4 regions of the Paenibacillus sp. FSL H8-0259 genome follow, and region 3 is predicted to be linked to each of the others. Evidence: predicted binding sites of a transcription regulator. Region 3 holds the regulator's gene; each other region holds the start of a gene.

Region 1 (3,196 bases), 240 kb from region 3:
GTTGAGCATTACCTGCGTCAACGCCAGACTCCGGTAGCGATCGAAGTGTTCTCGGAAGTTGAACCGGATCCATCGACAACTACTGTAGAAAAAGGCGCTGCAATGATGAACAGATTCCAGCCGGACTGCATCATCGCACTCGGCGGCGGTTCCCCAATGGATGCTGCAAAAGGAATGTGGTTGTTCTATGAACACCCGGATGCAGACTTTAACGGCTTGAAACAGAAGTTCATGGATATCCGCAAACGGGTATACAAATTCCCTAAGCTCGGCAACAAAGCGAAATTCGTTGCGATTCCAACAACTTCCGGTACAGGTTCTGAAGTAACTTCGTTCGCAGTTATCACAGACAAGACAACTGGCAATAATACTAAGTATCCGCTTGCTGATTATGAGCTGACTCCAGACGTAGCTATTATTGATCCGGAGTTTGTATACAGCTTACCGAAAACTGCTGTTGCCGATACAGGTATGGATGTATTGACACATGCAATTGAAGCTTATGTATCTGTAATGGCCAGTGACTATTCCGATGGTCTGGCAATCAAAGCCATTCAACTGGTATTCCAGTGGCTGGAGAAATCCGCACTGCAAGGCGACAAGCTTGCCCGCGAAAAAATGCACAACGCTTCGACTCTGGCAGGTATGGCTTTCGCTAATGCATTCCTGGGTATCAACCACAGCTTGGCGCACAAATGGGGCGGACAGTATCACACAGCACATGGCCGTACCAATGCCATCCTGATGCCGCATGTTATCCGTTACAATGCCAAGAAACCTACGAAGTTCGCTTCGTTCCCTAAATATTCGCACTTTGTAGCTGACGAACGGTATGCTGAAATTGCCCGTATCCTGGGATTGCCAGCACGCACAACCGAAGAAGGCGTAACCAGCCTGATCAATGCAATCCGCGACATGAACAAAAAACTCGGTATCGAAGAATCCTTCTCGGCTCTTGGCTTTGATCCTAAGGACTTCGAATCCCGTGTAGATTACCTGGCTGACCGTGCATTTGAAGACCAATGTACAACTGCCAATCCAAAAATGCCGCTGGTATCTGAACTTGCTGATGTATACCGCAACGCATTCTACGGAAGATTCGACAACTAATTTAAGATTGTCTGGCAAAGAACAAGGTTAAAGGTTAATATGGAACTGGATGGAAGTGACAAATATCACCGAAAGAGTGATATTTGTCACAGTCCTTTTTCAGAAAATAAACTAAAATGTTTATATAAACAACGATCCCAGTTATGAAGCCGCGATTGTGAATTTTATAACAACCAATAGCTATGGGATCACGAGACACGGGATTAACCTTCAAGCCCGCGATCTCTACAAATATACTAAATATAAATGGAGGGATTTAGCATGTCGGTGATTGAAAGAGAAGTACAAGAGGTTAAGTCGGGTTGGAGAAGTTTTACAAAAGGTACATGGGCTAAGAAAGTTGACGTTAATAACTTTATTGCCAAGAACATCAAGCCTTATGAAGGAAATGAAGAATTCCTGGTAGGTCCTACCAGCAACACCACTGAACTGTGGAAGATTATCTCCCAGCTTAGCAAGGAAGAAAGAGAAAGAGGCGGAGTATGGGATGTGTCCCTCGATACTGTCTCCACGATCACTTCCCACAATCCAGGCTACATCGACAAGGATAAGGAACAAATTGTCGGCGTTCAGACTGATGCTCCTTTCAGACGTTCCATTCAACCGTTCGGCGGTATCAAAATGATGATCGACGCTACTAAAGCTTATGGCTTCGAGCTTCCGCAAAATATCGTTGACATGTTCACGAACATCCGCAAAACGCATAACCAAGGCGTATTTGATGCATATACACCAGACATGAGAGCTGTGCGTAAATCCGGCGTAATTACAGGTCTTCCTGATGCTTATGGCCGCGGACGTATCATCGGCGACTATCGCCGTATTGCCCTGTATGGTATTGATTTCCTGATTAAAGACAAGAAGCAACAATTGACTGAGCTTGAAGTGGATTCCATGACAGAAGAAGTGATTCGTCTGCGTGAAGAGCTGTCCGAGCAAATGCGTGCTCTGGGCGAACTGAAACAAATGGCTGCTGCTCATGGTCTTGATATCTCCAAACCAGCTAATAACTTCAAAGAAGCTACTCAATGGGTATACTTCGGTTATCTGGCTGCAGTTAAAGAGCAAAATGGTGCGGCAATGTCCCTCGGACGCGTATCCTCTTTCCTTGATATCTATGTACAACGTGATTTCGAAGAAGGTACTCTTACTGAAGAGCAAGCACAAGAAATCGTTGACCATTTCGTAATGAAACTGCGTATCGTGAAATTCCTGCGTACGCCTGACTATAATGATCTGTTCTCCGGCGACCCTACTTGGGTAACTGAATCCATCGGTGGTATGGCTGAAGACGGAACAACACGCGTAACCAAGAACAGCTTCCGTTTCCTGCATACCCTGTACAACCTGGGTCCTGCACCAGAGCCGAACCTGACCGTACTGTGGTCCGAAAAGCTGCCTGAAGGCTTCAAAAAATATTGTGCTAAGGTTTCCATCGAAACCAGTGCGATCCAATATGAGAACGATGATGTAATGCGTCCATACTGGGGTGAAGATTACGCAATTGCCTGCTGCGTATCCCCAATGCGTATCGGTAAACAAATGCAGTTCTTCGGTGCCCGTGCCAACCTGGCAAAAGCCCTGTTGTATGCAATCAACGGCGGTAAGGATGAAAAATCCGGCGCTCAGGTAGGTCCTGAATATCCGGCGATCACTTCCGAATACCTTGATTACGACGAAGTAATGAAACGCTTCAAACCAATGATGGAATGGCTGGCTAAGACTTATGTCAACACGCTGAACATCATTCACTACATGCATGACAAATATTCTTACGAACGTATCGAAATGGCGCTGCATGACCGCGACATTCTGCGTACTATGGCTTGCGGTATTGCCGGTCTGTCCGTTGCTGCCGACTCCCTGAGCGCAATTAAATACGCTAAGGTTAAACCGATCCGCAACGAAGAAGGCATTGCTATCGACTTCGAAACTGAAGGTGAATTCCCTTGCTACGGTAACAACGACGACGCTGTTGACAACATCGCGGTTGAACTGGTTGAAACCTTCATGAGCATGATCCGTAAAAACAAAACTTACCGTGATGCTGTACCGACTCAATCGGTATTGACTATCACTTCGAACG
Region 2 (3,196 bases), 2.9 Mb from region 3:
CGTGACGGCTTGCCTTATATTGGGCCGCATCCGGAGTACCCGCACTGCTATTTCATTGAAGGCTACGGGGGCAACGGAACCGTCTACAGCATGATCGCGGCCGAGCTGCTCGCAGATACCCTTGCCGGCAAGGTGCGCCCCGAGCTGGAGCTGTTCTCGCTGACCCGTACAGCGAAGCCTGCGCCGTCTCCGGCAATTCAGGCGTAAGCAGCTGAGCCTGCGGGAGCCTGAATTGCCGGAGACGGCAGGAGCAGCAGCAAGTACACGCAGGAAAGGGATGCTCCGCAAGCCTGATGGCTGCGGAGCATCCCTTTTATAATAAAGCTGACAATATGGAATAATAGCTTATTGTGCTTTTACAAACTCAGCAGATTTGATCCCTGCCTGCCGTCCAAAGATAATAATCTCGGCTACAGAATTCCCGCCGATCCGGTTCTGGCCGTGTAATCCGCCGACTACCTCACCTGCTGCAAAAAGTCCTGTGATCGCTTTGCCGTCTTTGTTCAAGACCTCTGTATTGGTGTTAATCACCACACCGCCCATGGTGTAGTGAATTCCCGGGCCGATTTGGATCGCGTAATACGGTGCGCCGGACAGATCATTATCCATGCCTGTTGTTCTGCCGAATTCCGCATCCGACTTATTCTTCACTGCGCTGTTCCAGGTATCTACGGTCTTCTTCAGCTGATCTGCCGGAACGTTCATTTGTTCTGCCAGCAATTCGATGGTATCCGCTGTTTTGACTACACCCATCTTGATGTACTGGTCCACCGCTTTGACGCGGGATTTCACGCCGGAATCAAACACCAGATACGCTGATTTCTCCGGAAGTGTATTGATGGAAGCTGTCACTTTATCACGGGTATCCATTTCGTTGCCGAAACGTTTGCCCTCGCTGGACACCAGAATTGCACCTTCGCCCCGGACCGCTTCACCGATCAGGTAGGATTTCTCCTGTTGTACAGTCGGGTGAACCTGAATCTGATCCAGATCTACCGTTGTGCCGCCAGCCTGTTCAATCATCCGGATGCCGTCGCCGGTGCTGCCGATCTGGTTCGTAGTCACATAACCCTCGAGGTCAGGTCTGACTTCGGTAATCATCTCCATATTGGCGCCGAAGCCGCCGGTTGTTACGATCACTGCTGATCCGGTAATTGTTTTCTCATCGGCCTGGTTGAACAACACCTTGACGCCGTTCACCTTGCCATCCTGCACTGTAAGTTCCTTCACGTCCGCATTAACGAACAAGGGAATCCCTTGCTCTTGTACATTTCTTACGAGTCCGGCAACCAGATATTGACCGACTGCTGAGCCGTCTTCCGGACGGTGGGTGCGCTTCTCTTTCATTCCGCCGGTAATCGTAATATTGTTCAAACGGATTCCGATCGAATCCAGCCAGTCAATGGCACTTGCGGAATTGTCCACGAAAAAGCGGAGCAGCTCCTTGTTGTTCGTATCATGGCCGCCTGCCAGTGTCTCTTCATAGAACAGATCATTGGTATCCTCGATGCCCTGCTCCTTCTGGAACTTCGTCTGCGAAGCGTTCATACCCGAGGAGGATTTGGTAGTATTACCGCCGGCAACCGGCATTTTCTCGAGAATAACCGGGTTCATGCCGTTAGCCTTGGCTTCCAGCGCCGCCGACATTCCGGCACCGCCTGCGCCGACAATGATGATATCATATTTATCTTTTAACTGATCGTACGGTGTATAGCTCGCTTCGGATGCTCCCGATACGGCTTCGGCTGTCTCTTTAGGTGCAGTGGTTGCTGCAGGCTCTGTGGTTGCGCTATTCTTACCCTTGCTCTCATTGACACTGCCGTTAGCATTGTTGTTACCGCAGCCTGCGATAACCAGCATAACGGAAAGAACGAGTATAAGAGTCGCTGCATATCTCTTTTTCATAGTAACGCTTGCCCCCTTGTGCATATTTTCACAATTATCATATCCGCAAAAGGGCTGTCCTTGGAAGCTTACGTAATTAAAGAAATCATTAAGTAATTAAAGTAAGTGAATTTGCGTGCGGATGTTTATAGTTTTATAATTGGGACTTACACAATCGTATGACTGGGAGGAACTGAACCATGGACAAAAGCAAAAAATATATGCTTGCCGGCGCCATCCTGACCGCAGCTGGTGTTTCTCTAATGACCTATACAGCAAACCGTTACACTTCCTTCAAAAAAGTGGTGGCCAGAACCATCCGGCTGGAGGATATCGCCTCCCTTGAAATCACCCGTCTGTCCTCTGTTCCCGGTGAACAGAAGGATATTGTGGTTACGGAGCCGGAGGCCATCAAACAAATATGTGATGATTTCGCCGACGTCCGGTTAATGAAATCAGCGCGGAATGTAAGCACAGACAACAAATACAGCTATTATATTACCATCGTACAGGCTGACCGGAAGCAGCGGTTTGATATCATTCTCAAGGGCAGGCAGCATATGATTATTTACGATAATGATATGAACAATCCGCATTTAAAAGCTTATAAAATTATGGGTTCCTTCCATCCGCAGGCATTGAATCTGGCTTTTGCTTAAAACCGCAAGACGTAGCGTAAATCATCCCCGGAAGCATAGAAGACATTACCTATGAAGTCATGGCCGGAGGAGTCCGGACATGACTTCATAGTATTTTAGGGCCGCTTTAAGCCAGATAGCCAATCTCCGCTTCATCTCTTGAAGGCGCTTCGCCGGCAAGCTGCTTCAGCAGCTTCTTCATCATGACCGAAGCCTTCACCTTGGTATGGAGACACGGTGAAAGCTCCATCTCATAGTCCCCCTGCTTAATAGCCTCCTTCAATTCCTCAACTGTAGAGCAGGATACATGTAGCCGGTTCATTACGCTGCCATACTGCAGGCATTGATGACTGTCACTGCCGGCAACCACAGGAACGCCAAGCTTCTCTGCAAATGGCGTAATCAGGTTCTTGTAGGCTTCAGCCCCCTGCACGTAAATGTCTTTAGCATTGAAATCAAACGCATCCAGCCGCTTAAGCAGCTGAGGGTCCAATTGATGAAGTGGAGTAGAGGTGCGGAACGGATGGGCCCCTATTTTCCACAGATTGAATTCATCCGCCAGATCCAGCAGTCTTTTGAAAGGAATAAAGCTACACTGAGCAGTGTAATCTTCCAGCAAAGAACGGACAGCAAGAACATTCTCCTTAAGCCCGATCAGCAGGATGTGGCCTGTC
Region 3 (3,196 bases):
TACCGTCAAGGAGTCCTGGGATACACTTAGCGACAAGCTCTTCGGCCTGCTGCCTGAACGCAGCGATGCCGGAGCCGGTGAAGCCGGCCAGCTTGTCGCACGCCTGCAGCCGGGCAAGAAGCCCAAAGAGTGGGAGGAGCTGGCTGCTCTGGAGAATACACTCCATCTCAGCTTGAGTGATATCATCCGCAAGGGTGATAAAATGCTCAGTGAGATGCGTGATACGGACAGCCAGTCCTCTTCGGACAGTCTTGTGACGGATATCGGCGGGTTGTTCAAGGACCTGGCCTCCATCCGGGAGCAGATCCGTTTCTTTATGGGACTGAATGACGAGAATATCGTCTACTGGCTGGAGGGGAGCGGCAATTACCGCGGCAAATCGCTGCAGATGTATGCCGTTCCGGTGGATGTGAGCACCCAGCTCAGGGAGCTGTTCTTCGACAAGAAGAAGAGTATCATCCTGACCTCGGCCACCTTGTCTGTGGATAAGTCATTCCAGTTCATGATAGATAATCTCGGTCTTGGTGAGGCTGCAGAGCAGGGCCGTCTGATGACAGCCCTGCTTCCGTCGCCGTTCAAATACCGTGAGCAGGCACTGCTTGTCATTCCCCGTGATTTCCCGAGTGTCAAGGGAAGCATAGGGGATGCCCGCTTTGTGGATACACTGGTCCATTCTCTGGCAGAAACTGCCGTGGCTACCCGCGGGCGGATGCTGGTGCTCTTCACCTCCTACAAGATGCTGCGCCAGGTCTATGATCCGCTGAAGGAGGCCCTGGCTTCGCAGGATATCGCGGTGCTTGGACAAGGCGTAGAAGGCGGCAGTCGGAGCAAGCTGATCCGGCGGTTCCAGGACAGTACAGCGTCAGTCTTGCTGGGTACGAGCAGCTTCTGGGAAGGTGTAGACATTCCCGGTGAAGCTTTGACCTGTCTGGCCATTGTCAGACTTCCGTTCCAGCCGCCTAATCATCCGCTGGCTGAAGCGAAGTCGGAGCTGCTCCAGGCACAGAAGAAGAATCCGTTCATGAAGCTGTCCGTCCCGCAGGCCGTAATCCGCTTCAAGCAAGGCTTCGGGCGGCTGGTCCGCACCGCGCAGGACCGCGGAATCGTTATTGTATATGATACCAGGGTAATCGAATCTTATTATGGGAAGTATTTCCTGTATTCGCTGCCCGGTCCCAAGATGGAGCATATGCTGACGGATCAGATCGTTCCGCGGATTGCAGAATGGCTTGAAGAAGGCGGGGTTTAATAATCCGTCTCCGGTTGATATTATGTATAAGTAATTATTGTTCTGAAGTCCCGTGCTCCACTGCTGCTGCCCAAACGGGCAGTAGTACCCGGAGCATGGTTCCTATAACCGGCTTATCAAGCAGCATATGCTATCAAACCTAAGTGAATGCTTACGAAGCGAGTTTTGCGAAGTTGAATCAAGCAGCATATGCTATCAAAACTTTTAGGAGGAGAAAACATGAAATCGGATAAAATATCGGAGGCCGTCGTTCGCAGACTCCCAGTGTACCTGCGTTTCCTGAACGATCTCCAAAAACGTGAAATCTCAACAGTTTCTTCTCAGGAGCTGGGACAGAAGCTTGATCTCAACCCCGCCCAGATCCGCAAGGACCTGGCTTATTTTGGTGATTTCGGCAGAAAAGGCATTGGTTATGATGTCTCTTATCTGATTGAGAAGATCAGGCATATTCTCAAGCTGGACCAGCAGATTAATGTAGCTCTGGTAGGTGCAGGTAATCTTGGCCACGCCTTGTCGAATTACAATGCTTACTTGAAGGATACGATGAAGATTACAGCTGTATTTGATGCTTATGAGCCTAAGGTAGGCCAGCAGATCAACTCGTTGACTGTTCAGCCGATGAGTGAGCTGGGGGATACCATCCGTGCACAGGGCATCCGCATCGGGATTATTACCGTTCCGGACAGTGAAGCACAGAACGTTGCTGACATTCTGGTGGATTCGGGCATTGAGGCGATCCTGAATTTTGCGCCTGTCATTCTGAAGACTCCGGCCAATATCCGGATTCATGCCGCCGATTTCACTACGGATCTGCAGAGTCTGGCTTATTATTTGCATGACGGAAAGGACGAAGCTGAAGATGAGCAGCAATAAAACCATTATTAAAAACGGGCGTTTTCTGGTGCCTGGCAGCGAAGAGCCGGTGCTGAGCGGTTATATGACCATCGAAAATGATCTTATTACTTACATAGGTGAAGATAAGCCTGTAATTGAAGAGGATGCCGAGGTTATTGACGGCAGCCGGCTGCTGTTCATGCCGGGTCTCGTCAACACCCACGGCCATGCGGCGATGTCACTGCTGCGCGGCTACGGCGATGATATGGTACTGCAGGCTTGGCTGCAGGAAAAAATGTGGCCGATGGAAGAGAAATTCACCGGTGATGATGTGTACTGGGGAACCTCTTTGTCCGTTCTTGAGATGCTGAAGGGCGGCACTACGACCTTCCTCGATATGTATGACCATATGGACCGGGTTGCTGAGGTTACCGAGCAGTCAGGCATCCGTGCTGTACTTATGCGCGGTGTTATTGGCCTTTGTCCGGAAGAGGTGCAGAATCACAAGCTCGCGGAGGCGATTGCTTTTGCCCGGAACTGGCATGGCAAGGCTGACGGCAGAATTACTGCAATGCTCTCGCCGCATGCGCCTTACACCTGTCCTCCGGAGTTTTTCATGAAGTTTGTCCAGGCGGCTCATGATCTTGATCTGCCGATGCACACGCATATGTCCGAAACGCGTCATGAAGTGGAGCAGAATGTGGCCGATTACGGCCTGCGTCCGGTCGCTCATCTGGAGAAGCTGGGAATGTTCACCCGGCCGTCCCTGATCGCCCATGGTGTTCATCTGAACGATGAAGAGATTGAGATTCTGGCCCGCCACAATGTTGGTGTATCCCACAATCCCGGCAGCAATCTGAAGCTGGCCAGCGGAGTAGCCCGTGTTCCTGAGCTTCTTAGAGCAGGAGTTAAGGTCTCCCTGGGTACGGACGGTGCGGCAAGCAACAACAACCTGGATATGTTCGAAGAAATGCGGCTGGCCGCGCTGATCCACAAAGGTGTAAGCGGTGATCCTACAGCAGTACCGGCTCCAGAGGCGCTGCTGATGGCGACCGAATATGGTGCACAGTCTATTTTCCTGAACCAGGTAGGCCGGCTTGCAGCAGGGATGAA
Region 4 (3,196 bases), 4.0 Mb from region 3:
TCATCAGACCGATGATGAACGGCATGGCCATGAACAGGATCATGATTAGGCCATGCGTGGTAAATACCTCATTGTAATGCTGGGCATCGAGGAATTTCATTTCCGGCGCTGCCGTCTGCAGACGCATCATCATCGCGTCCACACCGCCGCGGAACAGCATGAGCAGCGCCGCGAGGATATACATGACACCGATTTTTTTGTGATCTACAGTAGTAAGCCATTCACGCCAGAGGTATCCCCATTTCTTGAAATAGGTAAGCCCGACGAGAATCCCGATGGTGGCAAGTGCAATGCTGACCATGGCTCCGTATATCAAGGGTTCGCCGTGAACCTTAAATTTGTCTAAATCCATTAGGGTGGCTCCTTTCAGTGTGTTACGTTAAGCTCTTGCAGAGCTAGTGGCCATCATGAGTCTCGGCATCTACGGGTGAGCTTGGCAGCGGCTGTTCGACTTCCGGATCAGGTTCGCTGTCAAATTCGGTTCCGCTGGACGGCTCAGGAGAAGGGTGGATCTCTTTGTTATCCTGATGCTCTTCACTGCCGTTGTCCATATCCATCTCACTTCCGTCACCACTCATGTGTTCACTGTGGTCTCCAGGGGGAGGACTGAACTCCAAATGGGTCGAGGAATAGGTTTTGCGTCCGAGGAAGTCCGTGGCGAGCAGGCCTTTGAATTCATCCTCTGTAAGCTCTGGCGCGGTTTCCTTGACGTCATTCACCCATTCGTCATAATCCTTGTTGCTCATAACAAGAGCTTCAAATTCCATGTGGGCAAAGCCTTTACCGCTGAAGTTGGCATTCTTTCCGATATAAGAGCCTTCGGTATCAGCAGAAAGGTGAAGCGTGGTGAGCATGTCGCTCATGGCGTACTTTTGTCCGGCAAGCTGTGGAATCCATAAGCTGGTAATGGTGCCGAATGAGTACATTCTGAATTCAACTGCACGATGCACAGGCATATTCACGTAGTTAACCGTTTCAATGCCTTCCTCCGGATAGCTGAAATGCCATTTCCAGTTGGAGGATGATGCGTAAATGACCAGCGGTGTCTGATCTTTGTAATCCGCGGCCACGTTCTCAACCTCGGTAGTTGTCTTGACGGTTACAACTGACAAGAAGGCGACGATAATGATCGGGATAATAATCCAGATCGCTTCAAGTACCTTGTTGCCCTCCTCGTGTTCAGGAATATAACCCTCGTTACTCTTCTTCGCCCGGTATTTCACCAGTACAAAGATATATAAGATGTAGACAACTGCCAGAACACCAAGCATTACAACAATGGAGAGAATGATGGTGTCCGATAACGTCCTTGCAGACGGCCCCTTCGGGTTCAGAACAGCGATCGAGCTGCATCCCGGCAGGAGAAGGATCAGGCTTAGAAACAAAGCGTATAACGGTCCCTTTTTTTTCATATAGAACTCCTTCCTTCAATACTACTTTTCATTCGCCGTTCATTAACGGTCTTACTACTTAACCTGTATCTATAGTAAGAACTACTTACCCATAATGCAAAATACATATTTTGTATATTAAGCTAAAAAAGACCTTAAAAATGGCGAACAAGTTAAATATGTGTGATCAAATTGTTACAACTACTTAAAGGTATGATAAAGATCACTGTAGTGGCGCAGTTTAAGCTAATTTTAAGGTTGTTCAAACTTTGTTCAAGATTGCACAATTGTTATTAATTTTGTCACATTTATTTTGGGTCAAAAAGATGTGATTTAACCGCATATTGCTTGCTGTGACAGCATTCGACGCGAATTGTCGTATTTCAGAAAAAAAGCTGAATAATCATTTTCTCATTGCAAAAAGGGTAACAATATTTTAGCTTGCGGTTACAATCTCTCAAATTACGTTATATCTATGTGTGATAAAGTAATAGACAAATATACATAGATTGGAGATTGCTGCTGTGCCCATTAAAAAAATAATGCTGTTATTCTTCTCTTTATTCCTGATTACGGGTCTTGTACAGATCCCTGCTAATGCTGAAGGTAAGACTAATGTACTGAAGCTCGGGATCAACGATAAATTGAGCGGTATAGAAGCCGTGTCTGTAAAAGGCACTTACTATGTCCCGCTGCGTGCTCTGGCCGATGAATTAAAATGGACGCTTACCGGCCTGACCGACGGAGTTCTGGTGTCTGGCGGCTCCGGGTCGCTGACCTTGCAGGGCGATGCCGGCGCTGTGCTCAAAGATGGCACAGTGGTGCCTGTGAGCACTTTTTTGCAGGACGGTAAACTTATGGTTCCGCTGAAAGTAAGCGGGTATCTTGGGTATATCATATCCTTTGCGGGGGATAAATATTTACTCCGGGTGAAGGACGGCTCGGCGGGGCTTACGGATGAAGCCTTTGTCGCCCAGTATGCAGCAGAGCTGAAGCCGAAGGAAACAGTGCCTGCGGCTCCTGCGCCATCCGCTGAACCCGGCAAGCCGGGACAAACCGTGTATCTTACTTTTGATGACGGCCCGTCGGCGACGACTTCCCAGCTGCTGGATATCTTAAGCAAGTATGAGGTGCAGGCAACCTTCTTCATGCTGGGAAATAATATGAACAAATATCCTTCGCAGGTGAAGCGGATTGTGAAGGAGGACTACGGCCTGGGGCTTCATGGCATGACACACCGCAAGGAGAAATTCTATGCTTCCCCGGCTGCGGCACTGGCGGAGATGTCGGGCGATAATGCTGTCCTTAAGAAGCTGACGGGTGCTACTACAACGCTAATCCGGCCGCCTTACGGAAGCAAACCGTATTTCACCAAGTCTTTCCGGGATAAGGTGCTGGGTCAGGGCTATCATCTCTGGGACTGGAATGTGGATTCGAATGACTGGAGATACAAAGAGGACAGTGACAAGATCTACAATACAGTAATGGAGCAGGTTCACACGCTGAAGAAGTCGAAGACCAATCCGGTTATTCTGATGCATGATCAGAAGGCCACCCTCAAGGTGCTGCCGCGTCTGCTAGAAGCGCTTAAGAAGGATGGCTACACCTTCCAGGTCATTACGAAGGATATGGAGCCGGTGAATTTCTGGAAGGATAAACGGTAATCAGAAGGATTTGAATGCAAAAGAGCAAGCTGCGGGAGGTTTCCGGCGGCTTGCTCTTTTTTTGCCGCCCGCCGAATCGCCGGAAATCCTGCATAAAGTACAACAATGCAGGTTCGCGCCGGCTGAATCAGCGGCCAGATG

What was found. The regulator Rex, encoded in region 3, represses fermentation and respiration genes when NADH is low (regulators of the CRP and FNR family bind a similar motif). The targets are predictions, from matches to a motif close to TTGTGAAATATTTCACAA.
Region 1: pflB (formate C-acetyltransferase) is a predicted target of Rex. The motif match lies at 1,266-1,283, and genes of this name have one in related genera.
Region 2: NSU01_RS09545 (flavocytochrome c) is a predicted target of Rex. The motif match lies at 1,922-1,939, and genes of this name have one in related genera.
Region 4: qoxA (cytochrome aa3 quinol oxidase subunit II) is a predicted target of Rex. The motif match lies at 1,661-1,678, and genes of this name have one in related genera.

Annotation. Positions count from the first base shown of each region.
Region 1 covers NZ_CP150147.1:5,440,879-5,444,074, reverse strand. The annotation lists gene adhE (bifunctional acetaldehyde-CoA/alcohol dehydrogenase) at 1-1,110, shown strand, start outside; gene pflB (formate C-acetyltransferase) at 1,372-3,196, shown strand, end outside.
Region 2 covers NZ_CP150147.1:2,253,777-2,256,972, reverse strand. The annotation lists gene NSU01_RS09550 (FAD-dependent oxidoreductase) at 1-207, shown strand, start outside; gene NSU01_RS09545 (flavocytochrome c) at 346-1,905, opposite strand; gene NSU01_RS09540 (hypothetical protein) at 2,085-2,543, shown strand; gene NSU01_RS09535 (PHP domain-containing protein) at 2,650-3,196, opposite strand, start outside.
Region 3 covers NZ_CP150147.1:5,197,500-5,200,695, reverse strand. The annotation lists gene dinG (ATP-dependent DNA helicase DinG) at 1-1,249, shown strand, start outside; gene NSU01_RS22465 (redox-sensing transcriptional repressor Rex) at 1,469-2,122, shown strand; gene NSU01_RS22460 (amidohydrolase) at 2,109-3,196, shown strand, end outside.
Region 4 covers NZ_CP150147.1:1,229,428-1,232,623, forward strand. The annotation lists gene qoxB (cytochrome aa3 quinol oxidase subunit I) at 1-352, opposite strand, end outside; gene qoxA (cytochrome aa3 quinol oxidase subunit II) at 396-1,412, opposite strand; gene NSU01_RS05245 (polysaccharide deacetylase) at 1,916-3,055, shown strand.